2 linked regions of the Gemmatirosa kalamazoonensis genome follow. The protein of the gene in region 1 interacts with the protein of each later gene in a pairwise test. Links are inferred from orthologs where the notes say so. Each region holds a gene or a part of one and is shown on either strand. Other genes may lie near its edges.

Region 1 (15,131 bases):
TGCGCACGTCCCAGAAGTTGAAGTTGTACGGCGTGCGCGAGAAGATGACCGGCGCCTTGGCGACGTTCTTCGGCCGGTAGACGTCCGCCGCCATGCGCACGCCGTCGCGCATCGGCACCATGATCTTGCGGTCGACCACCGCGACCGCCTCGAGCGCCCGCTCGATCGAGTCGCGCCGCGCGGCGAGCGCCGTGTCGCGGGGCGCCGGCTGCGCGGCCGTTAGGCGCGGCGCCGCGACGAGTGCGATCAGCGTCGCGATCAGCGTCGCGGCCAGCAGCGGGTGGGGGGCGCGGGACATGCTCGGCTCCGGGTCGGGGACGCGGGGACGATATCCGCGTGCGTCATGCCGCCGCCAGGCACCGTGCTATCGTTCACGCCGTGACGAGCGACATCCACCGCGACACCCACCCGGATCGCTGGCGCACCCTCGTACTGCTCGCGACGGCCGAGCTCCTCGGCATGTCGCTCTGGTTCGCGGCGAGCGCCGTGAGCGCGCAGTACCAGGCGCGCTGGCACCTCTCCCCGTCCGAGACCGGCTGGCTCACCACCGTCGTGCAGGTGGGCTTCGTGGCCGGCACCGCGACGTCCGCGCTGCTCAACCTCGCTGACGTCGTCCCGTCGCGGCGACTGTTCGCGCTCTCCGCGGTCGTCGGCGCGGCGGCGAACGCCGGGCTGCTCGCCGCCGACGCGTATGCCGCGGCGCTCCTCTGCCGCTTCCTCACCGGCGTCGCGCTCGCCGGCGTCTACCCGCCGGCGATGAAGATGATCGCCACCTGGTTCCGCGCCCGCCGCGGTCTCGCCGTCGGCACCATCGTCGGCGCGCTCACGATCGGCAAGGCGACGCCGTACCTCGTGCACGCGTTCCCCGGCGCCGGGATCCGCCCCGTCGTCGCCGCGACGTCCGCCGCCGCGCTCGTCGGCGCACTGCTCGTCGGCGTCGGCTACCGCGACGGGCCGTACCCGTTTCCGCCGCGGCCGTTCTCGTGGGGACTCGTCGGCACCATCGTGCGCGATCGTCCCTGGCGGCTCGCGATGGGCGGCTACCTCGGGCACATGTGGGAGCTCTACGCGGCGTGGACGTGGCTCCCCGTGTTCATCGCCGCGAGCGGGTTCGCGGCGGGGCGTGCGAGCGCGCTCGCGTTCGCCGCGCTCGCGGTCGGCGGGCTCGGGTGCGTGTGGGGCGGGCTCGCCGCCGACCGGCGTGGGCGCGAGTGGCTCGTCGTCGTGTCGATGGCGGCGAGCGGCGCCTGCGCGATGCTCATCGGGCTCACGTTCGCGCGCTCGGCCGGCGCGCTCGTCGTCGTCGCGCTCGCGTGGGGGTTCTTCGTCATCGCCGACAGCGCGCAGTTCTCGGTGCTCGTCACCGAGAGCGTCCCCCCGCACGCCGTCGGCACCGCGCTCACCGTACAGACGTCGATCGGCTTCCTGCTGACGATGGTCTCCATCCAGCTCGTGCCGCTGCTCGCCGCGCGCGTCGGCTGGCGGTGGGCCTTCGTGTTCCTCGCCGTCGGTCCCGCGCTCGGCATCGCGAGCATCCGGCGGCTGGCGCGATCGCGAGGTGCCTAACAGCAGTCGATCGCGGAACGGGCAGCCGCGCGGTCACCACCCTAGATTGGGCATGGTTCCCGCTCCCCGTGCCCCCATGTCCGTCCCGCCGCACGCCGATCCCGCACGCGATGCTCCCGACGCCGACGCGTCGAGCGGCAGCGCTGGCGCCGGCGCGAGCGCCGCGTCGGCGTCGGAGCGGCCGAAGGAGCGGGTCGTCCTCGACGATCGGCCGAGCGTCAGCGCGCACGCGGTGTTCATGTCCGCCGCGCGCGGGCTGCGGCGGCCGTGGTGGCGTGCGCGGCTCCCCGCGTTCATGCTCGCCGGCACGCTGCTGCTCACCGTCGCCGCGTCGAGCTTCGTCCTCATGTCGCTCCACGCGTCCGACGCGGCGCGCTTCGACAACGCCGTGCAGTCCGCGGCGGATCGCGTGAGCGGCCGCTTCGACACCTACGTCGCGCTGCTCTACGGCGCGCGCGGCCTGTTCGCGGCGAGCGACGACGTGACTGCCGCGGAATTCGGCGCCTACGTCGACCGGCTCGAGCTCGGCGTGCACTACCGAGGCGTACGCGGCATCGGCTTCAGTCGTCGGCTCGACGTCGGCCCGCGTGTCGACAGCGCGGCGCTCGCGCGGGCCGTGCGCCGCGACGGATCGCCGGCGACGTTCGTGTGGCCCGGGGGTGTACGCGACGAGTACCACGCGATCGTCTACCTCGAGCCGCGCGACGCGCGCAACCGCGCGGCGCTCGGCTACGACATGCACACCGACCCGACGCGGCGCGACGCGATGGACCGCGCGCGCGACACCGGCCTGCCCGCCGCGTCGGGCGTCGTGCGACTGAAGCAGGAGATCGACGCCGACGAGCAGTCGGGATTCCTCGTCTACGTCCCCGTCTACACGGGGGGCGTGACGCCGGCGGACACGGCCGCGCGCCGCGAGGCCCTGCGCGGCTTCGTCTACGCGCCGTTCCGCGGCGGCGACCTGTTCGCCGGCATCTTCGGCAGCGAGAAGGAGCCGCGCGTCGCGTTCCGCGTGTTCGACGGGATCGACACGACGAGCACCCCGCTCTACGCGACCCCTGGCGCGCCCGTCGCGCACGTGGCCGAGGGACGCCGCGCCGCGTCCGCGGACGAGGCGACGAGGCTCCTCAGCGTGGTGCCGCTCGACGTCGGCGGGCGCGTGTGGACGCTCGTCTTCACGCCGCTCCCCGAGACCACCGCCAGCACGCGCAACACGCTCATCGTGAGCGCGGTCGCGCTGTTCGGTCTGCTGCTCGGCGCGCTGCTCTTCCAGATCACCGCGGCCGAGGTGCGCGCGCGCGAGTCGGCGGAGCGATCCGATGCGCTGCGCGGGCGCTTCTTCGCGGCGATGAGCCACGAGCTCCGCACGCCCGTCAACGCGGTTCTGGGGTACAACGATCTGCTCCTCGCCGGCGTCTACGGGCCGCTCTCGTCGACGCAGGAGCACGGCATCCAGCGAAGCCAGCGAGCAGCGCGTCATCTACTAGAGCTCGTGAACGACGTGCTCGATCTGAGCAAGCTCGAGGCGGGCAAGACGGAGATCGTCGTCGAGCCGGTGAAGCTGGAGGAGCTGCTCGAGGATCTGCTCGTCACCATCCGGCCACTCGCCGAGGAGCGCGGATGCGAGCTGCGGCTCGATGGGACCGACTGCGTGGCGACCGTCGAGACGGATCCGCGGCGGCTGCGGCAGGTCCTGCTCAATCTGCTGTCGAACGCGACGAAGTTCGGTGCGGGGCATCCGGTGGAGCTGCGGTGCGCACGACTGCCGCATGGCGCGCCGGTCCCGACGCGTGGGCGCGGCAAGCGGCGCCGCACGGCGGGCGACGCGCTGCTCATCGAGGTCACCGATCACGGCCCGGGCATCGCGCCCGCGGACCAGGAGCGGATCTTCGAGGAGTTCGTGCAGCTGCCGGGTGCGACGCCGGGTGGCACGGGCCTCGGCCTGCCGATCTCACGGCGGCTCGCCGAGCTGCTCGGCGGGAGTCTCGGCGTGACGTCGGCGCCCGGAAGAGGTAGCACGTTCTGCGTCACGATCCCGGTCACGCTGCCCACGCGACGCACGCGTTAGGCACACTATGACGGAGGCGTAAGGTTTTGGGCCTTCACGACATGGACCGGCCCCGTTAGCATGCCACCGAACCGACCATCCCCTGGAGGAGACTTGCGCGTCCTGGTGATCGAGGACGAGCCGATGGTGGCCCGAGTCGTCGCGCGAGCGCTGGAGAGCGAGTACACGGTCGACGTCAGCGACTCGGCGACGGAGGGCGCCCACCGCGCGCTCGACGAGACGTATGACGCCATCCTGCTGGATCTCGAGCTGCCGGACGGCGATGGCCTCGACGTGGTGCGCGCGATGCGGCGCGCGGGCTCGACCACGCCCGTGCTCATCATGACGGGGCGCGGCGACGACGAGCACATCGTGCGCGGGCTCGACGCCGGCGCCGACGACTACCTCCTGAAACCGCTCGGCAGCACCGACGTGCTGCGGGCGCGCGTGCGCGCCGCCATCCGTCGCGGCGGCTCCGGCCCGCCGGACGTCCTGAACCTCGGCCCGCTCACCGTCGACCGCCTGGGCCGCGTCGTCACCGGCGACGGCAAGACGCTGTCGCTGACGCCGAAGGAGTTCTCGATGCTGGAGTACCTCATGCTCCGCAGCGAGCAGGTGGTCTCGCGCGCCGAGCTGCTCCAGCGCGTGTGGAACATGAGCTTCGACCCCGGCTCCAACGTCGTCGACGCGCATGTCGCGCGGCTGCGCCAGAAGCTCCGCCAGGCCATCACGACCCCCGAGATCCGCACCGTCCGCGGCATCGGCTTCCTGCTCACCGCGAAGCCCGAGGACGACGAGCGCTGATAGGACGAGGGCAGGAGGGCAGGAGCGCAGGAGGGCAGGAGAGCTTTCGAGTTCTCCTGCCCTCCTGCCCTCCTGCGCTCCTGCCCTCCTGCCCTAGATTCCGAGTCATGCGTTCCGGTGCCGCGGTCGCCTGCCTCGCACTGCTCGCGCCGCTCGCCCTCGCGCAGTCCACGGCGCCCCCCCGGTCCCGCCCTCGCTCCGCGCCGGAATCCGTCGCCGCCGCGCGCCGCGCCCAGCGCGACTTCGAGCTGCGCCGCCGCGACCGGATGCCGACGTGGCCCGGCGGATCGGGTGGGCCGTGCGACGTCCGCATCGGCCGCCTCTGCTACTGGGACAACAATCATGAGATCCCGCCGCCGCTCGAGCCGGCGGCCATCGCGACCGCCCGCGACGCGCTGATCGAGCGGCTGTCGCGCGCCGCGCACGACGACTCCACGAGCGACTGGGTCGCCGGCCAGTCGGTGCGCTACCTCGTGGAGGCGCGACGGTGGGACGACGCGCTGCGCGCGGCCACGGCCTGTCGCGGCACGGCATGGTGGTGCGCCGCGCTCCGCGGCTTCGCGTGGCACGAGCGCAGCGACCACGCCGCCGCCGCCGCCGCGTTCGACTCCGCGCTCGCGCTCATGCCGTCCGCCGAGCGTTGTCGCTGGACCGACCTCGCGTGGTGGCTCGAGGGCGCGCTGGAGCGCAGCTACAAGCGGCAGCCGTGCGGCCCCGCGCGCGACGCGTGGGAGCGGCGCTTCTGGGTCGCCGCGCGGCCGCTGCTCTCGCTCCCCGGCAACGACCTGCGCAGCGAGCTGCTGGCGCGCCGCACGATGTCGCGCATCCGCTCCGAGGGCGCCATCGAGTACCAGATGGCGTGGGGCGACGACCTCGCGGAGTCCGAGGTGCGCTTCGGGTGGCCCACCGCGTGGTCGGCCGCCGACCGCACGATGATGCTCGGCAGCGAGTCGCGCTCCGTCATCGGACACGAGCCGACGCCGAGCTACGCGTTCGTGCCGCGCGCCGACGCGGTCGAGTCGCCGACGACGAGCGAGGCCGACGACTGGGAGCTCGACGCGCGGCTTCCCGCGATGCGCTACGCACCGCGCTACGCGTGGCGCGGCGTGCGCCCGCTCGAGCATCAGCTCGCGCGCTTCCGCCGCGGCGACTCCACGCTCGTCGTCGGTGCGTGGAGCGTCGCGCGGGACGGCGTGTGGCACGGCGACTCCGCGCGCGCCGACTCCGCGCGCGACCTGCGGCGCCGTATGCCGCGTGACTCGACGCGCCCGGACACGCTGCGTGCCGCGCTCGTGCTCGTCGACACCGCGGGCCGCATGACGACGGTGGCGCGCGACAGCGCGACGACCGCCGGCGCGCTGATCGTCGCCGTGCCGCGCGCGGCGTATCTGGCGAGCGTCGAGCTGCTCGCCCCCGCGCGCGGCCGCGCCGCCCGCGCGCGCACGGGGCTCGCCCCGCTGCCGCGCGACACGGTCGTCTCCGATCTGCTGCTCCTCGCGCACGCCGCCGCGCCCGGTGCGACGGTGGAGCAGCTCGCGCGCGACGCGCTCGGCACGCACACCATCGTCGCCGGCATGCCGGTGGGACTCTACTGGGAGACGTACCTGCCGCGCGCGGACTCCGCCGAGGTCACGGTGCAGGCCACGCGCATCGACGCCGCGTGGTACGCGCGACTCGGCCGCGCCCTCAAGCTCGCCGGCGGCCCGCCGACGCCGGTCGCCGTCCGCTTCGTGGACGCCGCGCGGCCTAACGACGTCGCCGCCGCCCGCTCCCTCGCCCTCACCTGGCCCCCCGACGCCACCGGCACCTATCGCCTCGAGGTGACGGTGCGCACCGGCGACCGCGCCGCAACCGCAACGGACACGGTGCGAGTCGTTCGAGACTGAGAACGGCCGAATCGAGTGCCGTGCAAGCGCGTGGCGCTTCCGCAGCTCCGGCGTCCGCAGTTTCCGGTTCCGCAGTTTCGGCTTCCGCCGCCTCCGTGGATAGATTCGGGCCCATGACACGAGTAGTGCTCGACGCCGCCGCCTACCGCGCGCTCACGAAGTCTCTCGACGCCGCCGCCGCGCGCGACGCCGCGCGCGCGCTCGTCGAGGGCGACGGCCGGCGCGGGCTGCGCGGCGCGGCGAGCCCGTTCGCGCTCTGGTCGCTGCTCGCCGACGTCGCGGCCTCGGTCGCGCCGCCCGCGCGTGGCGAGCGCGCGCCGAGCGAGCAGGCGCGGGAGCGGGCGCACGAGCGCGCGGGACGCGCCCGCGTGGCGCTCGCCGCGTGCGCGATCCACGCCGCGAAGGATCGCGGCGCGCCCGGCACGCACCCGTTCCTCCTGCTCGACGATCCCGAGAGCCGGCTCTGCGCCGCGCTCGGCCTGCAGGCGCCGCCGGGGCTCGCCGCGTGGAACGAGTACCTCGCGTCGCTCGCCGCGGAGCTCGCCGAGGAGCCCACGCAGGAGCGCGCCCAACGCCTCGCCGCGCCGCTCGCCCACGTCGGCGAGCGCGCGCGCAGCATCGCCGAGGACTACGCCGACGAGATGCAGGACGCGGTGCTCGGCGCCTATGACGCCGCGTCGGACCGCTGGGACTGGACCGACGCCATGACCGACGACGCTCGCCAGCAGGCGCTCGCCGGCCCGCTCGCGCCGGAGCCCTACGAGCGCGCGCCGGAGGGCGCCATCGGCGAGCCGCTGCTGCTCGACGTGCTGCGCCGCGACCCGCTGCTGCGCGCCGTCGCCGTCCGCCGCGCGGCGCGTGCGCACCGCCTCGTCGCCGGCGCCGCTACCGGCGCGACCGACGCCGCCACCATGCTGCGCGCCGGCGAGACCGTCGACGCCGAAGCCGAGCCGACGCTCGACGAGGCCGCGTGCGTCGCCGAGGTGTTCCCCGCCGGGCTGACGCTCGCGCGCGAGGTGCTGCGCCGCGTCATCGCCGGCGACCTCGAGATGGCCGGCCGCGCGGCGCGGCGGTGGCTGTGGGATCTGCACGTCGCGTTAGGCCTGCGCGACGAGCGCGGCGTCACCGGCGCGCCGCCGCTGATCGACGCCGTCGCCGGCGTGCCGGGCATGGAGTCCATCGACGCCTACCGGCACGCGGCCGGCGCGTGACGCTCGCGCGCCTCCTGCACCGCCGCGAGGCCGGCACGTTCGCCGGGCTGCTGCTGCTCTCCCTCGTGCTGTGGGCGGCGACGCCGTACTTCGCCACCGTCGACAACCTCGTCAACGTTCTCGAGCAGTCGGCGATCGTCGGCGTGCTGTCCGTCGGCATGACGTTCGTGATTCTCACCGGCGGGATCGATCTCTCCGTCGGCTCGCTCGTCGCGCTCGCCGGCATCGCGTTCGGCGCCGCGTCGCACGCCGGTCTGCCGACGGTGCTCGCCGTGCTCGCCGCGCTCGTCGTCGGCGGCGCGTCGGGTCTCGCGAACGGGCTCCTCGTCTCCCCGGGGCGTCTCCCGCCGTTCATCGCCACGCTCGGCACCATGTCCGTCGCGCGCGGGGCGGCGCTCATGCTCACCGGCGGGCGGCCGATCTCCGGCTTCCCGACGTCGGTGCGCGCCATCGCGCACGCCGAGCCGTTAGGCATTCCGGCGCCGGTGCTGCTCATGCTCGCCGTCTACGCGGCCGCGCACGTCGCGCTCACGCGCACGGTCCTCGGCCGGTACGTCTACGCGGTGGGCGGCAACGAGGTCGCCGCCGCGCTCTCCGGCGTGAGCGTGTCGGCGTGGAAGCGCGTGGTCTACGTCCTGAGCGGCGTCGCGAGCGCGCTCACCGGCGTGCTCCTCGTGGCGCGGCTCGACTCCGCGCAGCCCGTCGCGGGCCTCGGCTACGAGCTCGACGCGATCGCCGCCGTCGTCATCGGCGGCGCGAGCCTCATGGGCGGCGCCGGCACCGTCCTCGGCACGCTCGTCGGCGCGCTGCTCATGACGGTGCTGCGCAACGGTCTCAACCTCCTCAGCGTCTCGTCGTACCTCCAGCAGGTCGCCATCGGCCTCGTCATCATCGCCGCGGTGGTCGTCGACATGACGCTCCGCCGCCGCTCGGAGAAGCCCACCAAATGACGCGCTCCCGCCTAACGATCGTCGCCGCGCTCCTGCTCGCGGCATTGAACGCCTGCAACCGCGGCCCCGACGCCGGCAAGCCCGTCGTCGCGCTCGTGCCGAAGACGTTGAACAACCCGTTCTTCGTCGACATGGTGCAGGGCGCGACCGCCGCCGCCGACAGCCTCGGCGTGCGGCTCGTCGTCGAGGCGCCGGAGCGCGAGATCGATCCCAACGCGCAGATGCAGATCGTCGAGAACCTCGTGCAGCGCGGCGTGAAGGTGCTCGCCATCGTGCCGAACGGCTCGCGCGAGATCGTCCCCGCCGTCGTGAAGGCGAACCGGGCGGGCATCCCCGTCGTGAACGTCGACACGCGCCTCGACACCGCCGCGCTGCGTCAGGCGGGCGGCACGATCGCCACGTTCATCGGATCGGACAACGTCGACGGCGGCCGCCTCGCCGGGAAGTTCCTCGCCGAGCAGCTCGGCGGCCGCGGCGACGTCGCGGTGCTCGAGGGCGTGCCGGGCCACGAGACGAGCGACTCGCGCCTGCGCGGCTTCCGCGAGGCGGTCGCCGGGTTCCCGAACGTCCGCATCGTCAGCTCGCAGCCGGCGAACATGGAGCGCGACCAGGCGTTCAACGTCACGCAGAACACGCTGCAGGCACACCCCCAGGTGCGCGGCTTCTTCGCCGCGAACGACGTCATGGCGCTCGGCGCGCTCGAGGCGATCGCCGCGGCGCGCAAGGCACCGCCGCCGCTCGTCGTCGGCTTCGACGCGCAGGCCGATGCGCGCACCGCCATCCGCGATGGCCGCCTCGCCGCGTCCATCGCCCAGCACCCGGCCGAGATGGGCCGCCGCGCCGTCGAGAGCGCGTGGAAGCTGCTGCACAAGCAGCCCGTCCCCGCCGAGCAGCCGGTCGCCATCGAGCTCGTGACGAAGGCGAACGCCGGCGCGCCCTAGCCTAACGCGAGCGCGAGCACGCCTAACAGCATCACCGCCGCCGCGACGAGGCGCCGCGCGACGTCGCCCTCCTTCAGGATCCGCGCGCCCATCACCGCGCCCACGAGAATGCTGATCTCGCGCGCCGGCGCGAGGTACGACACCGGCGTCGTGCGCATCGCGATCATCACGAGCAGGTAGGACAGCGGGTTCAGCACGCCGACGCCGAGCGCGGCGGCGCGGTGCCGCCGCCACGCCTCGCGCACGAGCGTTCGCCCCTTCCACGCGACCGGCGCGAGCAGCAGCACCCGCGCGAGGCTCGTCGCCCACTCCATGAGGAGCGGCGAGATCCCGCGCGTCGCCACCGCGTACTTGTCCCACACGGTGTACGCGGCGATCAGCACCCCGGTGGCCAGCCCGAACGCCACACCCGCGCGGCGCGAGCCCTCGCCATTTCCCGGCGACGCGAACAGCAGCACGCCGATCACCACGAGCAGCATGCCCGCGACGGCGACCACGCTCGGCCGCTCGCCTAACAGAACCACCGCCGCGGTCGCCGACAGCAGCGGCCCCGTGCCGCGCGCGAGCGGGTAGACGACCGACAGATCGCCGTCGCGGTAGCCGCGCTGGAGCACGAGGAAGTACGCCAGGTGCACGAGCGCGCTGCCGGCCACGAGCCCGAGATCGAGCGCACCGAGCGGCGGCGCGTCGCGCAGCACCCACAGCGCCGCGGGCGTGTACAGCGCCGCCGACAGCGCGCCGTACAGCCACACGAACGCCGGTGCGCTCGTCGTCGCGCTCACGCGCTTCGCGAGCAGGTTCCACGTCGCGTGGACGAACGCGGCGGCCAGCACGAGCGACAGCGCGGCGACGGACACGGGGCACCTCACGCGAACGAGGGGACGGCTGCGCGCGCCTGCGGCGCGCCAACCTATCCCCTCGAGCGATTTGCGCTTCGGGTGCCTGCCGCCTCGGCCGGGCGGCTTTCCGTGGCGCTCGGTCCAGCGCACGCGTTAGGCAGTTCGCCGCGCTGCCGCGTGCCGGAACCCTAGCCACCAGCCGGTTGGGTCGCCGCGAAGCTGCCGCCCTCCGCCGCGGCCGTCAAGCATCGGTCGCAGCGACCCGTCTCATCGCGCGCTACGGCACCACGGTCAGCGTCGTCGTGATCGACTGCGCGCCCGCCGTCGCCGTGACCGTCACCGTGACCGGCGACGTCGTCGCCGCGGTCGTGAACGTGAGCGAGCGGACCTGCGGCGGCACGGGCACCGTCGTCGTCGCGGGCACGGTCACGAGTTGCGGGTGGTCGCTCGTTAGGCTCACCGTCACCGGCGCCGTCACGCCGCTCGATGCGGTCAGCGTCGCGATCGCGTTCAGCCCACCCGTCACCGTCGTCGGGCGCACCGTGAACGACGCGAGCGGCGGCGGCGGCGGTGTCACCGACAGCGTCGCCGTCGCGGTCCCGGGGCTCGGCGCCGTCTCGCCGACCTGCACGGTGTTGCTCGATCCGTCCACCAGCGTCGTCGTGATCCCGCCGGTCGTGGTGCCGCGCGCGGCGCGCAGCGTGATCGTCTGCGTGGTGGGCACCGGCGTCGTCGCGACCGGCGCGTCGACCTGGTCGGTCCCCGCCGGCACGAGCGCCGTCGACGGCACGCTCGCCGCGGCGCCCGACGACGTCAGCGACACCGGGAATCCGCCGAGCGGCGCCTTGCCCGTGAGCTTCACGCGAGCCGTCGCCGCGCCGCCTCCCACCACCGTCGGCGGCAGCACGAGCAGCGCGCCGATCGTCGGCGGCAGCAGCGTGAACGTCGCGCTGGTCGGTGTGCCCGACGCACCGAGCGCCGCATCGAACGACACCGTCGTCTGCCGACCGACCGGCGTCGTCGCGATCGCGAACGACGTCGACGTCGCGTTCGCCGGCACGGTGACCGTGGCCGGGAACGTCGCCGGCCCCGACGCCAGCGCCGGCCGCACCGTCACCGTCGCGCCGCCGGGAGGCGCCGCGCCGTCGAGCGTGATCGTCCCCGTGACGCCCGTGCCGCCGATCGCCGATGCCGGCGCCGCCGTCAGCGAGAGGATCGACGCCGGGACCACGGTCAGCGTCGCCGTGCCCGTGCCGCCGAGCACCGCCGCCTTCAGCGTCACCGTGGTCGGCGCGGCGACGCCGAACGTGCGAACGGGGAACGTCGCGCTCACGCTCCCCGCCGCGATCGTGAGCTGCGACGTGCCGATCGCCGGCGCGAGCCGGCCGCCGAACTGCGCCACCGAATTGTTCGAGCTCGTGAGCGTGACCTCCACGCCTCCCGCCGGCGCCGGCGCGGCGAGCGCGATCGTCGCCGTGAGCGGGTTGCCGCCGACGATCTTCGGCGACGACAGCGTGAGCGCGATCGGGATGGCGAGCGACGCGACGAGCGAGTGCACCACGGGCATGTGTCCCTCCTGGTCGCCAGGAAACGGACGCAGCCGCGCCGCATTCTCACCGCGCCGGCCCCGGCAGCCTACTTGCTCAGAATCACGCAGCGACCGAGCTTACTCGCCCATGGCCCTCTTGTCTCTGCCGTCCCTGTCGTTCGGCGCCCGCGTCCAGCACGAGCTGCTGGTGCGCGAGCGCACGGAGAAGAAGATGGCGGCCACCGGCGAGCCGTTCGTCATCCTGACGCTCGGCAACCGGTCCGGGCAGATCGACACGGCGCCCATCTGGCCGAGCCAGATGGAGTGGGCCGACGGGGCCGACCGCGGGAAGATCGTCCAGGCCATCGGCGAGGTCGCGCCGTACGAGAAGAACGGGCAGCTCAAGCGTCAGCTCAAGCTCACCGCGCCGCTGCGCGTGCTCCCCGCGGAGCAGTTCAACCCCGAGGAGTTCCTTCCCCACGTCGACGAGGACCTCGACGTGCTCTGGTCGGCGCTCGACCGGGCACGCAACACCGTGCGGTCGGAGACGTTGCGCCGCGTGCTGCAGCTCGTGTTCGGCGACGACGATTTCCGCACGCGCTTCGAGCGCGCCCCCGGCTCCACGAACGGCCATCACGCGAAGATGGGCGGGCTGCTGCAGCACACGCTCGAGGTCGCGCGCATCGCCGTCGCCGCCGCGAAGACCGTGCGCCGCGCGAACGAGGACCTCGTCGTCGTCGGCGCGCTGCTGCACGACATCGGCAAGGTGGAGGCGTACGAGATCGGCGCCGGCGGCTTCACCCACACGCCCTGCGGCCTCCTCGTCGGCCACGTCGTGCTCGGCATCCTCATGCTCGAGCGGCGCCTCGCGGCGTTCGGCAAGCCGCTGTGCAGCGACGCGCAGCTCGTGGAGCTCCAGCACCTGATCCTGTCGCACCACGGGAAGCTGGAGTTCGGCAGCCCCGTGGAGCCGATGACCGTCGAGGCGGAGATCGTCCACCGCGCCGACGAGGCGAGCGCGAAGGCCACCGACTTCCTCGACGCGCTCGACGACCCCGACCTGTGGGCCGACGGCGCCGACACGTCGAAGCGAAGCTGGCGCCTGGGACGCCGCGTCTACCGCCGGAGCCACGACTGGGACTGACGGCCGCCGTTGGGCCGTCGGCGTTGGGCCGTCGCGGTCACGCCGTCGCCGTCACCCGGTCGCCGTTAGAGAGTTACGAGATCTCCTTCACCTTGGAGAGATCGTTCTTCCACGGCCACGCCGGCTTCTCCGAGTAGGGCTGCCCGAACACCGCGCGCAGCACGGGCTTCGGGTCCTCGGCCACGACGACGGCGCTGAGATGGTCGGCGAGGAGCTCCGTGTGGTCGAAGTCGCGGTACCGCCGGTACCCGTGACAGAAGCACAGCGGCCCCTTTCGCGTGAGGTTGCCGAGCCAGAAGTCGGGCATCAGCAGCGACTGGATCACGTAGAAGGAGTTCAGCGACTGGTAGCGCGGCAGCCCGCCGAGCAGCATGCCGTGCGGCAGCGAGCCGTGCTTCCCCCACTGCACGTCGATCGCGACCTGCCGCTTCGGCCACGCGGTGTGGAGGATCGTCCCGTGCCAGTACGTCCACACCTCGGTGGGCGCCCCCGTCGTGTCGTAGCCGACCCAGACGATCTCCTCGTCGGTGGGCACGGTCCTGGGAATCCACGCGCCGAAGACATCGTCCTTCCACAGTAAGTGGTACGCGATGACTCGGCGGCTGGGATGCACGACGGCGACGGCGCGGCTCAACGGGAACCACTCGTCGTGCTGCAGGTAGAGCACTGGCGCGAGGGCCCGCGCCAGTCGGGCGACGCGTCCGGTGTCGGCACCGATGGTCTGCGGGGAGGGAACGGGCGGGACGTGCGCATGGGGGCCGCACCCGGTGAGACCGGCCAGGAGCGGCAGCAACGCCAGCACCCCCCGTGTGACGAGACGCCTCAGCGCCAGTGCCCCGTCATGCGTAACTGTATCGAGCACGATCGATCGTCGCCGTGGCAGGCCTCGCCGCCACTGTGAACAGATCATTTTCGTGGTTACCATTCAGGGGTGAAACTCCGCTTCGTCAACTCGAAGCGGCGGCACCCATCAGGAGGGGTCATGCGTAAGCCACGCCCGAACACGTACAACCCGGCGCAGGCGCTCCACCTCATCACGAGCGATCGAGCCGGCACGCCACTCAGCTGTCCGTCCTGCTCCGGCCCCATCGAGAGAGACCCCTCCCAGATTCCCCCGCTGCCTCGCGCGCACGTCACGTTGCGCTGCACGAGCTGCGGGCGTTTTGCTAAGTACATCGCCGGCGCCGCCTGAGCGTCGACTGATCGGCTGACGGGTACGAAGAGCAAGGAACGGCCCCGGGGCGCACGAAGCCCCGGGGCTTTTGCGTGTCGAACGTGACGCCGGTGTAAGGGTCCGAGATTTGCTCGCCCGTCCGATTCCGAACCGCCCGCCGCCGCCGAGCCTTTGGCGAGGGCTCCACCGACACCCCGTAGGATTCGAAAGAGAAGAGAGGTACGCGGCATGGATCGTATGACCGGCACCGTGAAGTGGTTCAACGACGCCAAGGGCTTCGGGTTCATCGGCCGTGAGGGGGGACCGGACGTCTTCGTACACTTCACCGCGATCGAGTCCACCGGTTTCAAGAGCCTGGCCGAGGGCGACCAGGTCGAGTTCGAGATCGTGCAAGGACAGAAGGGCCCACAGGCGGCGAACGTCCGGAAGGTCTGAACCCCACCCGGACGGCATGCCCGCCAAACGGCGCACCCAGAGCTCGAGTCGGCCCCGGCCTCCGCGACGCGGAGCCGGGGCCGATCCCTTCGCGGACGTCGTCGCCCAGCTCGAGGCGATCGAGCGCGGCGACGGCGAGGGGGAGCTGCGTCTCCCGGGCGACGTGACGCTCCGCGTCACGAGCCTCGCCAAGCCGTACTTCCCCGGTGATGGGATCACGAAGGGCGACCTCATGCGGTTCTACGTGCGCGTCGCCCCCGTGCTCCTCGACGCCATCGCCGACCGCCCGCTCGTCCTTCGCCGCTACCCCGGTGGGATCGACGGCCCGTCGTTCCACCAGCACGACCCCGGCGACAACACCCCCGACGGCGTCCGCGTCGAGGAGGTCGTCGTGCAGCGCGGCGAGCCGGCCGAACGGCGCCTCGTCGGCGGCCCCGTCGACGAGCCGGGCGTCGCCCTCGCCACGCTGCTGTACACGGTGCAGCTGGGCACGATCCCGGTGAACGTCTGGCACTCGCGCGTCGGCTCCATCGCCAGCCCCGACTACGCGGTGCTCGACCTCGACCCCGACCCGAAGGCGGGCTTCGCGGGAGTCATCGCGGTGGC
Region 2 (16,138 bases), 3.0 Mb from region 1 along the record:
GCTCGCTCGGCACGCGCCACCGCGCGGCGTTAGGCCTCTCCGAGGAGACCGACGCGCTCGTGCTCGTGGTGAGCGAGGAGACGGGGATCATCTCGCTCGCGACCGGCGCGCGTCTGGTGCGCAACCTCACGCCGGCGCAGCTGCGCGACACGCTCACCGGCCGACTGCCGCGCGGGGCGGAGCAGGCGATCGTCGCCGCCTAGCCGCTCAGCCTCCCGGCTGCGCCGCATCGAGCATCGACTGCAGCGTCGCCGCGTCGGGCTGCAGGTCGGCCGAGCGGGCGATGCCGGCGCGGACGCGCGCGAGCTGGATGCGCACGTTCTCGTGCGCGGCCACGACGTCGGTGCGCTGCGCGCGCACGAGCTCCAGCGCGGATCGCAGGTCGCTGACGAGCGACAGACGCCGGCTGAGCAGCACGGCGCGCGTCGTGACGCCGGCTCCCTCGGCCGACGACGGCGTGTCCGCGCGCCACGCGCCGTCGCCGCCATCGCCCGCCGCGCCGGGGCCGACCTCGGCGAGCGCCCGCTCGACGTCCTCCTCGCGCCGCCGCAGCGCGGCGAGCGTCGCGTCGTAGCGCTCGAGCAGCTTCGGAAGCTCGGGAAGGTCGCGGCGCACCGCGTCGGGCAGCACGACGTCCGCGCGCGTCGGATCGAGCGACGGTGCGGCGCGGTCCTCGGCGCGCACGCCGAGCCCCGCGAGGCGGAAGAAGAACAGCGTGAAGCCGCTCCGCCACAGTCGGCCGGCGAACGCCCACGACCGGCGCTCCGCCTTCGGGCTCGAGTTCAGGCCGATGATGAGCGCGACGATGGCCGCGATGTAGAACGGCATCGCGAGGCCGATCGAGAGCGGCTTCGGCCAGTGCAGCAGCCTGCGCGTGAACAGCAGCGCGATCGCCAGCGGCATGCAGGTCCCCGCGACGATGAACGCGCGCCGCCGCATGCGCGCGATGCGCGCCTGCCGCTTGCCGCTGTACATCACCGCGACTTCGGCCTCGCGGGCGTCGCGCTCGACGACGAAGGCGCGGATCACGTCGCCCGCGCCGTAGCCGTCGATGAGCAGCTGGCGCGCGCGGCGGCCGAGGTCGAGGAGGACCGCGGCGATCGCGCCGACCGGCCCGCCGATGATCGCCGGCCAGCGACTGCCGCTTCCGGGCAGGCTCACGAGCGAGAACACGGTCACGATGAACAGCATCATCGTGCTCTGCTCGGCGACGCGCTGGAAGTTGCGCACCTGCGGCGGCACGTCGACGGTGCGCGTCTCGACCTCGGTGAGCGCGTCGGCGAGCGCCTCGGCCGACGGGAACCGGTCGTCGGGCTGCTTCGCGAGACACCGATCGATCGCGGTGGCGAGCCGCGCCGGGATGCCCGGGCGGCGCGACGCGACCGGCGGCGCGGGACGGGTGACCTGCATCGCGAGCAGCGCGGTCACCGACTCCGCCTCGAACGGCAGCGCGCCGGTGAGCGCGAGGAATGCCACGACGCCGAGCGAGTAGAGGTCGCTGCGTCCGTCGACCTTCTCGCCCGCGGCCTGCTCGGGGCTCATGAACTGCGCCGTGCCCATCACGTGCCCGTCGATCGTGAGCGCGCGTGTGGCGTCGGCGACGCGGGCGATGCCGAAGTCCGTGACGAGCGCGCGGCCGGTCGCCCGCTCGATGAGGATGTTGTCCGGCTTGATGTCGCGGTGCACGATGCCGCGCCCGTGCGCGTAGGCGAGCGCCCACGCCACTTCCTGCACGAGCCGCGTCGCGTCCGCCGGCGACAGCGGGCCGACCCGCGAGACACGGCGTGCCAGCGTCTCGCCGTCCACGTAGCCCATGACGAAGAACACGACGTCGTCGTGCTCCTCGACGGCGTGGATGGGGACCACGTTCGGGTGCGACAGCCCCGCCGCCGTGCGCGCCTCGCGCAGGAACCGCTCGCGCAGCGCCGGCTGCCGCGCGAGGGTGACCGGGAGCACCTTGAGCGCCACGGCGCGGTCGAGCGCGAGGTCGCGTGCGAGCACCACGACGCCCATGCCGCCGCGTCCGAGCTCGCGCTCGATCGAGAAGCGACCGCGCGCGGCCTCCTGCAGGGCGAGGATCTCGCTGTCCATGGGTGCAATATGTAATCGTCCTGCCGCGAACCCGAGGCTGGGGGTGCCGAGCGGCGTCGCGACGTGCGACGTTTCGCCCCCATGCCGCTCGACGACGTGCCGGGCGACGCCCGCTCCCATCCGCGCGCGCGACGCACGGCGCTCGTGGCCGGCGTCGCGCTTCTCGCGCTCTACGCGCTCTCGGCGGCGACCGACGTCACGTTCTGGGACGCGGGCGAGTTCCTCGCCGCGTTCCACACGCTCGGCATCCCGCATCCCCCGGGCACGCCGCTGTTCGTGCTGCTCGGCCGCGTCGCGGTGCTCGTGCTCGCGCCGCTCGGGCCCGTGCTCTCGGCGAGCCTGCTGTCGGCGCTGTGCGCCGCGGCGTCGGGTGCGATCGCGGCGCTGCTGCTCGCGCGCTGGATGCGCAGCGGGTGGGCCGCGGTGGCGGCTGCGCTCTGCGCCGGCGCGACGTCGACGATCTGGCTCGACGCGACGGAAGCGGAGGTCTACTCGGCGTCGCTCTTGCTCGTCGCGCTCGCGCTCCTCGCCGCCGATCGCATGGGACGCGCGGCGGGCGGACGACGGCACGCGTATCTCATCGCGTACCTGTTCGGCCTCGCGGTGCCGCTGCATCTCAGCGCGCTCGTCGGCGCGCCGGCCATCGCGCTGCTCGCGGCGAGCGACGAGTCGGGCCACGTCGACTGGCGCTGCGCTCTCGAGCTGTTCGGCGCCGCGGTGCTCGCGGCCGGCACGGGACGCGTGTCGCTCGCGCTGTGCGTCGCTGGGGTGGTCTGCCTCGCCGCGTCGTCGCCGCCCGTTAGGCGGCGGGCGCTCGCCGCGCTCGGCATGACGGCGGCCGTCGCGCTCGGGGTGAGCGGCGCGGTGGTGCTGCTGCTGCGCGCGCGGCACGCTCCGGCGCTCGACCAGGGCCACGCCGTGACGTGGAGCGCGCTCGCCGACGTGATCGCGCGCCGGCAGTACGCCGTGCCCGGGCTGTGGCCGCGCACCGCGCCGTGGTGGATCCAGGTCGCCAACGTCTTCGAGTGGGCCGACTGGCAGTTCGCGCTCGGCGTCGACGGCCGGGCGGGGCCGAGCCCGTGGCGCACGCCGCTCACGCTCGCGTACGCGGCGCTCGGCGTGCTCGGCGCGCGCGACCTGCGGCGGGCGAGCGTCCGCGGCTTCAACGCGACGCTCGTGCTGCTCGTCGCCGGCAGTCTCGGCGTGGTCGCGTACCTGAACCTGCGCGCGGGCCCGTCGTTCGGTTGGGGCGTGCTCCCCGACGACGCGACGCACGAGGCGCGCGAGCGCGACTACTTCTTCGCGCTCGCGTTCTGGACGTGGGGGCTGTGGGCGGGACTCGGCGCGATGGCTGTCGCGCGGCGCGCGATGGCTCGCGTTAGGCAGGCGCCGCCCGGGGCACCGCGCGCGGTCGGGCTGGTGCTCGCCGCGCTGCCGATCGCGACGAACTGGCGTGCCGTCGCGCGACGCCGCAGTCCCGACGCCGAGCTGCCGCGTGCGCTCGCGAGCGGCATCCTCGCCAGCGCGCCGGCGAACGCGGTGCTGCTGCTCGTCGGCGACAACGACACGTACCCGATCTGGTACCTGCAGCTCGGCGAGCGCCGCCGACCGGACGTGACGCCGGTGACCGTGCCGCTGCTCGGCGCGCCGTGGTACCGCGGCGAGCTCGCGCGCCGCCACCGACTGCTGCATGCCGACGCGCCGGCACGGTGGAGCGGCACCGCCTCCGTCCTGCGCGAGATTGCCGACGCTGCGGCGCGCGAGCGGCGGCCGCTCGCCGCGGCGGTCGGTGTGAGCGACGCCGACCGCACGCGGATCGGCGGCACGTGGACGCTGACGGGGCTCGTGTGGGTGCGCACCGCTGCCACGGGCGACGGGCGCGTCGTGGACTCGGTGGCGACCGCGCGCATCGCGGCCCGCATCGACACGACGTTGTTCGCACCGGTCCGCCCGGGCTCCGACGGCGCCGGCGAGTGGGCGCAGGCGCTGCTCGGGTGCCCGCGTCGCGCGCTGGTGCGGTCCCTTGATGCGACCTGTAACCTCAAGTAGAATTGCACGTTATGCCGTTTTCGGACCTTCCCGCGCGCCTCCACGAGATCCGTGAACGGGTGGACCGCGCCGTGGCGCGGGGCGGGCACCGGCAACGCGTGGCGATCGTCGCGGTGACCAAGACGCACGGCCCCGAGGCGGTGCGCGCGGCGTGGGACGCGGGCATCCGCGACGTGGGGGAGAACAAGGTGCAGGAGGCGCTGGCGAAGATGGAGGCGGTGGACGTGCCGGCGCGGTGGCACCTCATCGGTCACCTGCAGCGCAACAAGGTGAAGCAGATCGACGGCTTCGCGCTGGTGCACTCCGTGGACAGCGCGCGTCTCGCCGACGCGGTCCACGCGCACGGGATCCAGCGCGGCCGCGCCGTCGACGCGCTGCTCCAGGTGAACGTGAGCGGCGAGGGGACCAAGGGCGGCTATCCGCCGGACGAGCTGCGGGCCGAGGCGGAGCGGCTCGCGACGCTGCCGGGGATCGTCGTGCGCGGGGTGATGACGATGGCGCCGTTCGACGCGCCGGAGTCGGTGCTGCGCACCGTGTTCGCCGGCGCGCGCGCCGCGCGCGCGGTGCTCGCCGAGGTGGGCCACCCGGCGACGGAGCTGTCCATGGGAATGTCCAACGATTACGAGATCGCCGTCGAGGAGGGCGCGACGATGGTGCGTCTCGGCACGCTACTCTTCGGCGCGCGCGCGAGTGACGCGCCGCCACAGGATCAGATGACCGACGCGACCTTCCGTCTCACGGCGCTCGACGTGCGCCGATACGACTTCGGCACCGCCTTCCGCGGCTACGACAAGACGCGCGTGGACCAGTTCCGCGAGCAGGTGGCCGAGGAGATCGAGCGACTCACGCGCGCCAACCAGGAGCTGGACGAGAAGGCCCGCAACTTCCTGGAGCAGCTGCGCGCGTTCCGCGAGCGCGATCGCGCGCTGAACGAGGCACTCATCGGCGCGCAGAAGCTGCGCGAGGACACCCAGGCGCAGGCCGAGCGCGAGGCGGAGCTGCTCCGACGCGAGGCGCAGCTCGAGGCCGAGCGCACCGTGGCCGCCGCGCGGCGCGACGCCGAGCGCGAGATCGAGCGGCTGCGCGGCGAGGCGCGGCGCATCGAGGACGAGATCGCGAGCCTGGACCGCGTGCACCGCACGTACATCGCGCAGCTGCGACTGCAGGCCGAACGTCAGCTCGCCGAGCTGGCGGCGTCGGAGGCGGCCGCGCTGCCGCCGGTGCCGCAGCGCGCACGGCTCGCGGCCACGGGCGGAGGGGAGGACGACGGCCGCGCCGCGGCCGACGCCACGCAGAAGACGACGGAGTGACCGTGGAGGAGACCACCGCAGTGCAGGAGCGCGATCAGGCGCCCGAGCGCGAGCGCTACGCACAGATCCCGCCCGACCAGTCGCCCGACGCGCTGGAGCGGGGGATCCTCGACGGCTGGACGGAGGAGGACCTCTTCGCCCAGACGCTCGCCGCGCGCGAGGGTGCGCCCGACTTCGTGTTCTTCGAGGGCCCGCCGACGGCGAACGGACGCCCCGGCATCCACCACGTGTTCGCGCGCACGATCAAGGACCTGTTCTGCCGCCACCGCGCGATGAAGGGGTTCCGCGTGCTGCGCAAGGCGGGATGGGACACGCACGGCCTGCCGGTCGAGATCGAGGTCGAGAAGGCGTTAGGCATCAGCGGCAAGCAGGACATCGAGAAGCTCGGCGTCGCGGAGTTCAACCGGCTCTGCCGCGAGAGCGTGTTCCGCTACCGCGCCGACTGGGAGCAGCTCTCGGCCCGCATGGGCTACTGGCTCGACTACTCGGATCCGTACGTCACGTACACGAACGAGTACGTGGAGAGCGTGTGGTGGGCGCTGAAGACGCTGCACACGAAGGACCTGCTGTACCTCGGCCACAAGATCCTGCCGTACTGCCCGCGGTGCGGCACGTCGCTGTCGTCGCACGAGGTGGCGCAGGGGTACGAGGACGTCGAGGATCCCAGCGTCTTCGTGGCACTGGACCTGGCCGAGCCGTCGGGACTCGGGACTCGGGACTCGGGACTCGACTCCCCCACGAGTCCCGAGTCCCGAGTCCCGAGTCCCGGCCGTCGCCGTCTACTCGTCTGGACCACCACGCCGTGGACGCTCGTGTCGAACACGGCGCTCGCGGTGCATCCCGATCTCACGTACGTCGAGCTGCGCAAGAAGTCCGGCGTCGACTGGACGATCGTGCTCGCCGAGGCGCGCGTAAGCGCGGTGCTCGGCGGCGACTGGCAGGATCGGTGGGACGTCGTGGGGCAGATGCAGGGGCGCGAGCTCGCCGGCAAGCGGTACACGCGCCCCCTCGACTGGGTGCCGTATCCCCTCGAGGGGGAGCATGAGATCGTCCTCGCCGAGGAGTTTGTGTCGGCGGAGGAGGGGACCGGCATCGTGCACATGGCGCCGGCGTTCGGCGCCGACGACTACGCGGCGGGGCGGCGGCATGAGCTCGCGTTCCTGCAGCCGGTGAACGCGCGCGGCGAGTTCGAGGCGTCGGTGCCCGTCATCGGCGGCACGTTCTTCAAGAAGGCCGACCCGGCGATCGTCGCGGAGCTGGAGAAGCGCGACGTGCTGTGGAAGGCGGGCACGATGGTGCACTCGTACCCGCACTGCTGGCGATGCCGCACGCCGCTGATCTACTACGCGCGCGAGAGCTGGTTCGTGCGCACCACGGCGTACGCGAACGAGATGCTCGCGCGCAACGCGCGCGTCGACTGGCACCCCGAGGAGGTCGGGAGCGGCCGGTTCGGCACGTGGCTCGAGAACAACATCGACTGGGCGATCTCGCGCGACCGCTACTGGGGCACGCCGCTGCCGGTGTGGGTGAACGACGCCGATCCGTCGGAGGTCGACGTCATCGGCAGCTACGCGGAGCTGGCCGAGCGCATCGGCCGACCGTTGCCCGACGACTTCGATCCCCACAAGCCGTTCATCGACGAGTACACGTGGCCGGCGCCGAGCGGGCGCGGGACCATGCGCCGCGTGCCGCAGGTGATCGACACGTGGTTCGACTCGGGCTCGATGTCGTTCGCGCAGTGGCACTACCCGTTCGAGAACCGCGACCTCACCGCGCACCAGTTCCCGGCCGACTTCATCGCCGAGGGCGTGGACCAGACGCGGGGCTGGTTCTACTCGCTGCTCGCGATCGCGACGGGGCTCGGCGACGCGCTGCCTAACAATTCCTCCACGCTCCACGCTGCACGCTCCACGCTCGGCCAGGCGGGCGACGGAGCGAGCGTGGAGCGTGGAGCGGAGAGCGTGGCAGCGCCCTATCGGGCGGTGGTCGTCAACAACACCGTCGTCGACGCGCAGGGGAAGAAGATGTCGAAGAGCCGCGGCAACGCGGTCGACCCGTGGGCCGTGATCGAGCGGCACGGCGTCGACGCGGTGCGGCTGTTCTTCATGGGCGTCGGACAGCTCGCCATCGAGCGGCGGTTCGACGAGGGCGTGATCCGCGAGTTCGCGGGGCGCTTCCTGCTCACGCTGCGCAACGTCTACAACTTCTTCGCGCTGTACGCGAACTTCGGCTGGGAGCCGGGCGCGGACGATCCGCCGGTGGCGGCGCGGTCGCTGCTCGACCGCTGGGTGCTGTCGCGGCTCGCCGCGGTGGAGAGCGACGCCGACGCGCTGCTCGAGGCGTACGATCCGACCACCGCGGTGCGGCGCATCGTCGAGTTCTTCGACGACGACGTGTCGAAGTGGTACGTGCGGCTGTCGCGCGACCGCTTCTGGAACGGCCACGAGTCGGCCGACGGGCGCGCCGCGTTCGCCACGCTGCGCGAGGTGCTCGTGGTGACGGCGCGGCTACTCGCGCCGGTCGCGCCGTTCCTCGCCGACTGGATGCACCGGCAGCTCGCGGGCAGCTCGGTGCACCTCGCGCCGTACGTGCGGCCGGAGCGCGGGGGCCGCGAGCACGACCTGGAGGCGGCGATGGACGCCGCGCGGCGGCTCGCCACGCTCGGCCGCGCCGCGCGAGAGACGGTGAAGATCCCGGTGCGCCAGCCGCTCGGCGAGCTCGTGGCGGTGATCCCGTTCCCCGATGGTGCGGGCGCGGTGGGTGAGGTCGCGCGGCTGGTGCACGAACTGGAGCCCCTGCTGGCGTCCGAGCTGAACGTGAAGCGCGTGCGGTGGGCGGCGTCGGGCGACGCGCTCGTCACGCTGGAGCCCAAGCCGAACTTCCGCGTCCTCGGCAAGCGCTTCGGCAAGTCGACGCCGCGCGCCGCGGAAGCGGTGGCCGGGCTCGGCGCCGACGCGCTGCGGCGCTTCGAGCGCGGCGAAGCGGTCGGCATTGTGATCGACGGCGCGGATCACCTGCTGGAGCCGGGAGATCTGACCATCGTGCGGCGTGCCTCGGGCGACTACGTTGTCCAGGAATCCGAGGGGTACGTGGCGGCGCTCGACCCTGCGGTATCCCCCGAATTGCGCCGCGAGGGGCTGGCCCGGGAGGTCGTCAGCCGGGTACAGCGGTTGCGCAAGGAGGCCGGCCTGGCGGTGAGCGACCGCATCCGGCTGATCGTCGCCGGAGCTGCCGAGGTGGAGGCGGCGGTCCGGGAGCATCACGACTACGTCGCGGGCGAGGTGCTCGCGACCCAGCTCGCCGTTGGAACATCCGGGGGTACTAAGTCGTCATCCGTCGGTGATACGGGACCCGATGGGGCGACGGAGCCCAGTTCATCCCGACCACACGTGACGCAGACCTTCGACCTCGACGGTCGCGAGGTCCGCGTCTCTCTCAGTAAGGACGAGTTCTGATGCCGACCAGCGGTGCTACGACGGGCACGACCGGCACGACGAAGAAGCACAAGCCGATGACCAAGAAGCAGCTCGCGCATTTCGAGAAGCGGCTGCTCGAGGAGCGGAAGCGCGTGCTCAAGGAGCTCGGCCATCACGGCGAGACGTTCGGCGCCAGCCAGCAGGAGTCGGACGGCGACCTGAGCTCGTACTCGTTCCACATGGCGGATCAGGGCACCGACGCCATGGAGCGTGAGAAGGCGTTCCTCTTCGCGAGCCAGGAGGGGCGCTTCCTCTGGCACATCGACGAAGCGCTGCGCCGGCTCTATCGCTCGCCCGAGACGTTCGGCCGCTGCCACAGCTGCGGCAACGAGATCGCCTTCGAGCGCCTCGACGCACTGCCGCACGCGCGGTTCTGCATCGAGTGCAAGCAGAAGGAGGAAGACAGCAAGAAGGGCGGCTGAGTCGCGCCGCATGCAGGACGACGTGACTACCCCGCCGGCCGAGAGGCCGACCGACACGGCGTACGTGCCATTCACCGGGTCATCGAGCAGCGACGCGAGCACGAACGGCGTCGTGTTCTGGCCCGTGGTGCTCGCCGTGGTGCTCGCCGACGTCGTCACGAAGGCGATGGCGGTCTACGCGCTGCATCCGCCGGGAGTGCCGTACGCCGTCGCCGGCGACGCCGTGCGGCTGACGCTCGTGTACAATCCCGGCGCCGCCTTCGGCCTGCACCTCGGGCCGTACTCGCGGTGGATCTTCCTCGCCCTCACGGCGGGCGTGCTGTCCATCCTCTGGCGGCTCTACAAGCAGACGCGCGACCGCGACAACCTGCGCACGTTCGCCCTCGCGCTCGTGTGCGGCGGCGCCGTCGGCAACGCGCTCGATCGACTCCGCTCGGCGGAAGGCGTCGTGGACTTTCTCGACCTCGGTACCGGCGCCGTGCGCTGGCCGACGTTCAACCTCGCCGACGTCGCGGTGAGCGTCGGCGCGTTCCTGCTCGCGTGGGTGCTGTGGGGCGACGATCCCGCCGCCGAGCCGGCGATGGTGACCGAGCGTCCGCAGCCGACCGTGCAGCCGGCCGTGCAGCCGTCGAGCGACCTGCCGTGAGCACCACGCTCGCTCCCGTCTCGCCGACCGACGCGCGGCACGGATCGTCACGCGCCGGCTCCGCGCTCACGGCGATCGCGATCATCGTCGTCATCGTCCTGCTCGACCAGTGGACGAAGCACCTCGCCGTGACGCACCTCGTGCCGCGGCACATGCCGCACGAGATCATCGGCGACGTCGTACGCTTCACGCTGACGTTCAACCCCGGCGCGGCGTTCGGCATGCACCTCGGCGACGCGTCGCGGTGGGTGTTCACGCTCCTCACGCTGCTCATCCTCGGCTTCCTCGTGCGGCTGTTCACGGGGACGCCGCGGCACGACACGGCGCTGCGCCTCGCCGTCGCGACGGTGATGGGCGGCGCGCTCGGCAACCTCGTGGACCGGCTCCGCTCCGCGAGCGGCGTCGTCGACTTCATCGACATCGGCGTCGGCGACGTGCGCTTCTGGACGTTCAACGTCGCCGACACGGCGGTGAGCCTCGGCGCGGTCGCGCTGGTGATCCTGCTCTGGCGTCGCGACCTCCACGCGAGCCGCGCGGCCGCGCCGACCGAGCTGTCGCCGGACGAGCGGCTCGCCCGCGAGTCGAGCGAGCCGTGACCGACCCGGTGGGCGGAGCCGGCCTGCCGCCCGCCGCCCCCGGACGCCACGAGGTCGCCGCCGGCGCGGACGACGCGGGGAGCCGACTCGACGTCCTCGTCGCCGCGCGACTCGGCCTGTCGCGCAACCAGGCGGCGACGCTCATCGCCACCGGCGCGGTGCTCGTCGGCGGCCGGCGCGAGAAGGCGGGCTACCGCATCCGTGCCGGCGAGACCGCCGTCGTCGACGTGCCGCAGCCGCCCGGGCGCGAGGTGATCGGCGAGGCCATCCCGATCGAGGTCGTGTACGAGGACGAGCACCTCGTCGTCGTGAACAAGGCCGCGGGCATGGTCGTGCACCCCGCGCCCGGCAACTGGTCGGGCACGCTCGTGAACGCGCTCGTCGGACGTGGACAGGAGCTGGCGGACGGAGCGGGCGAGGAGCGCCCGGGCCTCGTCCACCGGCTCGACAAGGACACGTCGGGGCTGCTCGTCGTCGCGAAGAGCGATCGCGCGCATCGCCTGCTCAGCGCCGCGATCGCCGATCGGCGCGTGACGCGCCGCTACGCCACGGTGTGCTGGGGGCACCTGAAGGAGGAGCGCATCACGGTCGAGAAGCCGATCGGCCGCGATCCGCGAGACCGCAAGCGCATGGCGATCGTCCAGGGAGGGAAGGCGGCGCGCACCGACTTCGCGCGGCTCGCGCGGTTCGATGCGGGCGACCTGCTGCGCGCGCATCTGCATTCGGGTCGCACGCATCAGATCCGCGTGCACCTCGCGAGCATCGGGCACCCGGTGTTGGGCGACGACACGTACGGCGGCGGCGGCGGACGCCGGCTCGTCGGGCTGCCGCCCCGTCGGCACTTCCTGCACGCGGCGTGGCTGCGCTTCCGCCATCCCGTGACGGGCGCGCAGATGGATCTGCGCGCGCCGCTTCCGGACGACCTGCGCGCATCGCTCGCGCGCATCGCCGAGGACCCCGCGCTGTCCACGCACGCCGATCCGCTCGCCGCGTTCGGCTTCTACGACGTCGATGATTGACGAGCTGCACCAGGAAGAACCGCACGTCGAAGACGACGAAGCACCGCGCGTGATGCTCGTGCGCGTGAGCGACGACCGTCTCGCGCTGCCGGTGCGCGACGTGCTCGAGGTGCTGCGCGCGCGCGACACCATGCCGGTTCCCGGCACGCCGCCGTGGGTGCGCGGGCTGCTCGCGCTGCGCGGCACGCTCGTACCCGTGGCCGATCTCGCCCGGCGCGGCGGCATCGCGACCGACGTGCCGTGGCTCGTCGTCGTCGAGCGCGACGGCCGGCGTGCGGCGCTCGGCGTGCTCGCGATCGACGGCGTGCATCCGGTGGAGGACGGGGAGCGGCCGCCGCTCGGACATCCGCGCGACACGTTGCCCCGGCGCGCCTCCGTGCGTCTCCTCCCTCGAGAGGTCGGGACCGCCACGACAGCGGGCCTCCCGGCCGCGGCCGACGTGCTCGACGTCGGTGCGCTGTTCGAGGAGCTCTTCGAGGGAGAGTGACGCGTGGCCAAGTCCGTGCTCATCTGCGACGATGCGATCTTCATGCGCACGATGGTCGGCGACATCCTCACGCAGGCCGGCTTCGACGTCATCGGCGAGGCCGAGTCGGGGATGCAGGCGGTGGAGCGCTACAAGGAGCTGCGCCCCGACCTGGTGACGATGGACATCGTGATGCCCGACATGGGCGGCATCGACGCCGTGCGCGAGATCGTGAAGCTCGATCCCGACGCGAAGGTGCTGATGTGCTCCGCCATGGGGCAGCAGGCGCTCGTGGTGGAGGCGATCCAGGCGGGCGCGAAGGACTTCGTCGTGAAGCCGTTCCAGCCGAGCCGCGTGCTGGAGGCCGTGACGCGCGTGCTGGGGTGACGGCGCCGTCCACGGCGTCGCGCTACGCGGCGCTGTTCGCGACCGAGAGTCGCACACTGCTCCATGCGGCGGCGACGGCCGCGTCGGCGTTAGGCACGCCCGACGCGGCCGCGCGCGCAGCGGCGGTGGACGCGCTGTTCCGCGCCGTGCACTCGCTGAAGGGGATGGCCGGCGCGATGGAGCTCGCGGCGGTGGAGACGTTCGCCCACGCGCTGGAGACCGCCCTCGCCGCGATGCGCGACGGCGCGCTCGCGATCGAGCCGATGCTCGTCGATACGATCGTCGCCGCGGTCGATCGGCTGGACGAGGCGGTCGAGGCGTCGCTCGCCGGCCGCACGCTCGATCTCGCCGCGGACGCCGAGACGCTGCGCCAGTTCGCGAGCGACGCGCCGGCCGCGGCGCTGCCCACCGCCGCCGTGCTCACGCCGCTTCCCGGTGCGCCCGTCGTGCACGTTCGCATCGACCCCGATGCGGCGCTTCCCGGCGCGCGGGCCGCCGTCGCGGTGCGCAAGCTGGAGGCGTTAGGCACCCTCGACGCGTGCGTCCCGCCGCGCGACGCGTTGTTCGACGCGACGTTCGACGGCCGACTGAGCGTGCGGCTCCGCACCGCCGCGTCCGGCGAGGCGCTGCAGGCGGCGGCCCGCGCGGCCGGCGACGTCGCCGAGGTGCGCGTGGAGTCCGCGGCCGTCGTGGATCCCGCGTCGTCGCGCACGAGGGCCGCGTCGCCCCCGCCCGCGTCGCCTGCGCCCGCGGCGCTCGTGCGCGTGGAGCGCGCGCGGCTCGACGCGCTGCTCGACGTCGCGAGCGAGCTCACGATCGCGCGCGTCCGCCTCGCCGCGGCACTCGGCGGCGTCGCCGATCCCGCGGTCGCTGCGGCGGCGGCCGACATCGCGCGTCTCGTCGGCGCCTTGCACGAGGAGGTGCGCGGCACGCGCACCGCGCCCGCCGCGGACGTGTTCGAGCGGCTGCCGCGCGTGGTGCGCGATCTCGCGCGCGTGCTCGGCAAGCGCGCGGAGCTCGTCGTCGAGGGCGGCGACGTCGCGCTCGACCGCGCGGTGCTGGAGGAGCTGCACGAGCCGCTCGTGCATCTGCTGCGCAACGCGGTGAGCCACGGCCTCGAGTCGCCGGAGGAACGCGTGGCGGCGGGGAAGCCCGCCGTGGGCCGCATCGTGCTGCGCGCGGAGCGCGACCGCGACGCGGTGGTGGTGAGCGTGCGCGACGACGGCCGCGGCATCGACCGCGGGCGAGTGCGCGACCGTGCCGCCGACGACGGACGCGCGGTGCCGGACGCGCTCGACGATCACGCACTGCTCGCGCTCCTCGCGCGCCCCGGCTTCACGACGGCGCGCGAGGTGAGCAGCGTCTCCGGCCGCGGCGTCGGCGTCGATGCGGTGCGCGATCGCGTGCGCCGCTTCGGCGGCACGCTCTCGCTCTCCACGCAGGCCGGCGAGGGCACGTGCTTCTCCATGCGCCTGCCGCTCACGCTCGCCCTCGGCCGCGCGCTCGTCGCGCGCGTCGGCGGCTCCGCCGTGGCGGTGCCCGTGGGCAGCGTGCGCGAGACCGCCGACGTCGATGCCGAGTCGCTCGGCCACGACGGCGGGCGCGAGGTGTGGCGCGTGCGCGACGAGTCGCTGCGGGTGGTGCGGCTGCGCGACGCCCTCGGTGTTGCCTCCGCGCCTGCGGCCGCGTCCGAGGGCGAGATGGCGGTGATCGAGGCGGGCGAGCGGCGCGCGGCGCTGCTCGTCGATGCGCTCGACGGACAGCAGGACGTGATCGTGCGTCCGCTGCCGCCACTTCGCGGCGCGCTCAGGATCTTCGGCGGCGCGACGATACTCGTAGACGGAACGCCGGCGCTGGTGCTCGACGCCCCCACGCTGCTCCAGACAACCCTCGGATGACGACGACGCTCGACGACCTCCGCACGCTGACGCCGCTGCAGCTCGACGCCCTCCGCGAGGTCGCGAACATGGGCGCCGGTCACGCCGCGACCGCGCTGTCGCAGATGACCGGCGGCACGATCATGATCAGCGTGCCGCGGCTGAACATCACGCACCTCGACGAGGTGCCCCCGCAGTTCGGCGCCGCCGAGGAGCCCGTCGCCGCGGTGCTGCTCGACATGCTCGGCGATCTGACGGGCCGCACGCTGCTCGTCTTCCCGAAGCCGACAGTGATGCGCATGGCGGAGCTGATGCTGCGCCGTCCCGCCGGCTCGTCGGTCGCGCTCGGAGAGCTCGAGCGCTCCGCGATCAAGGAGGCGGGCAACATTCTCAGCGGTGCGTACCTGAACGCGCTGAGCGACTTCATGGGGATGGTGCTGCTCCCGTCGCCGCCGACGCTCATCGTCGACCGGTCGAGCGCGATCTGCACGCCGGCGTGCCTCGGCGAGAACTTCACGTCCGAGTACGTGTTCGTCGTCGAGACGGAGTTCTTCATGGAGGACATCGCCGAGCGGCTGCACGGCTTCTTCTTCCTGCTGCCCGACCCGGCCTCGCTGCACGCGATCCTCCGCGCCGTGCGGCTCGCGTAACGTCCGATGTCGCAGCAGGACGCCGGCGCGCTCGCCGCGCTCGCGCGTCGCGCCGATCCGGCGGACGCGGGGGCGCAGAACAACCTCGGTGTCGTGCTGCTCGCCCGCGGCGAGCGGGCCGGGGCCGCCGCCGCCTTCGCGCGCGCGCTCGCGCTCGACCCGCGCATGACGCTCGCGCGGAGCAATCTCGACGCCGCGGGCGGGCTCGCCGTGCGCGCCCAGCGCGCCCAGGAGCTGCGCGCCCGCGTACGCGCCGACGGCGGCGATCTCGACGCGCGCCGCGAGCTCGCGCTGCTGCTCGCCGAGACGGGCCGCGCCGACGACGCGCGGCGCGAGTTCGACGCGCTGTGCGCGCTCGCGCCCGATGCACCCGGCCCGCGCATCCTCCGCGCGCTGTTCGAGCAGCGCGTCGGCGACCTGGACGCGGCGGAGGCGTGGCTCACGCAGGCCATCGCGCTCGATCCGCGTGCCGCGCTGCCGCGCGCGCACCTCGGCGAGGTGGTCTATCACCGCGGTGAGCCCGCCCGCGCGCTCGCGGTGCTCGACGGGGCCATCGCGCTCGCGCCGGAGCACGCCGACGCGCACTGGGTCCGCGGCTTCGTGCTCGGCGAGCTCGGTCGCGCCGACGATGCGGCCGCCGCGACGGCGCGCGCGCTCGCGCTGAATCCGTCGCTCGGACGCGCGCAGCTGAACCTCGCGGCGCCCGGCGTCGCGCCCGAGGAGGTGGCCGCAGCGGTGGCCGCGGCGCCGTCGGCACCGTTAGGCGGGGCCGACGTGAACCTCGCGCTCGGCCTCGCGCTGCGCGAGAAGGGCTACTTCGACGAGGCGGTGCGCGAGTACCGCCGCGCGCTCGCCTGCGGCGCCGACGAGCGGCACGTCGCGCGCGCGCTCGGCGAGCTGCATCTGCTGCGCGGCGCGCCGGCCGACGCGCTGCCACACCTCTCACGCCTCGTCGAGCTCGCGCCGGACGACGCCGCGTCGTGGCACGCGCTCGGCGTCGCCGCGCATCTCGCGGGACGCGTGGTCGACTCGGAGGACGCGTACCGGCGCGGCGTCGCGCTCGCCGGCCAGCGTCGCGCCGCGGCGCCGATCCTGAACGACCTCGGCGTCCTGCGGGCCGCGCGCGGCGAGCGCGCGGAGGCGGTCGAG

The links.
Region 2: the proteins of J421_RS02465 (region 1) and ileS interact in binary tests that used the Escherichia coli proteins (3 or more experiments, as listed by UniProt). The link is inferred for Gemmatirosa kalamazoonensis from one-to-one orthologs.

The regions. Positions count from the first base shown.
Region 1 is NZ_CP007128.1:562,149-577,279, forward strand. What follows is about bases 7,434-10,432. They hold J421_RS02465 (sugar ABC transporter substrate-binding protein), read left to right. Parts: upstream 7,434-8,460; coding sequence 8,461-9,405; downstream 9,406-10,432. Other genes in these bases: J421_RS02455 (hypothetical protein), read left to right, coding at 7,434-7,514; J421_RS02460 (ABC transporter permease), read left to right, coding at 7,511-8,464; J421_RS02470 (DMT family transporter), read right to left, coding at 9,402-10,262. Outside these bases: J421_RS02430 (CocE/NonD family hydrolase), read right to left, coding at 1-298; J421_RS02435 (MFS transporter), read left to right, coding at 379-1,566; J421_RS02440 (CHASE domain-containing sensor histidine kinase), read left to right, coding at 1,643-3,634; J421_RS02445 (response regulator transcription factor), read left to right, coding at 3,728-4,417; J421_RS02450 (hypothetical protein), read left to right, coding at 4,525-6,303; more of J421_RS02455, read left to right, coding at 6,417-7,433; J421_RS02475 (hypothetical protein), read right to left, coding at 10,522-11,811; J421_RS02480 (3'-5' exoribonuclease YhaM family protein), read left to right, coding at 11,921-12,916; J421_RS02485 (hypothetical protein), read right to left, coding at 12,990-13,583; J421_RS02490 (cold shock domain-containing protein), read left to right, coding at 14,319-14,525; J421_RS02495 (DNA polymerase domain-containing protein), read left to right, coding at 14,542-15,131. UniProt on the Escherichia coli protein: Part of the ABC transporter complex RbsABC involved in ribose import. Binds ribose. Also serves as the primary chemoreceptor for chemotaxis.
Region 2 is NZ_CP007128.1:3,540,580-3,556,717, forward strand. The notes cover bases 5,100-9,105. They hold ileS (isoleucine--tRNA ligase), read left to right. Parts: upstream 5,100-5,452; coding sequence 5,453-8,905; downstream 8,906-9,105. Other genes in these bases: J421_RS32810 (YggS family pyridoxal phosphate-dependent enzyme), read left to right, coding at 5,100-5,450; J421_RS15300 (TraR/DksA family transcriptional regulator), read left to right, coding at 8,905-9,105. Outside these bases: diadenylate cyclase CdaA, read left to right, coding at 1-203; J421_RS15275 (serine/threonine-protein kinase), read right to left, coding at 208-2,091; J421_RS32110 (protein O-mannosyl-transferase family), read left to right, coding at 2,173-4,140; more of J421_RS32810, read left to right, coding at 4,152-5,099; more of J421_RS15300, read left to right, coding at 9,106-9,348; lspA (signal peptidase II), read left to right, coding at 9,371-9,994; lspA (signal peptidase II), read left to right, coding at 9,991-10,590; J421_RS15315 (RluA family pseudouridine synthase), read left to right, coding at 10,587-11,609; J421_RS15320 (chemotaxis protein CheW), read left to right, coding at 11,602-12,096; J421_RS15325 (response regulator), read left to right, coding at 12,100-12,462; J421_RS15330 (chemotaxis protein CheA), read left to right, coding at 12,459-14,360; J421_RS15335 (chemotaxis protein CheC), read left to right, coding at 14,357-14,989; J421_RS15340 (tetratricopeptide repeat protein), read left to right, coding at 14,996-16,138. UniProt on the Escherichia coli protein: Catalyzes the attachment of isoleucine to tRNA(Ile). As IleRS can inadvertently accommodate and process structurally similar amino acids such as valine, to avoid such errors it has two additional distinct tRNA(Ile)-dependent editing activities.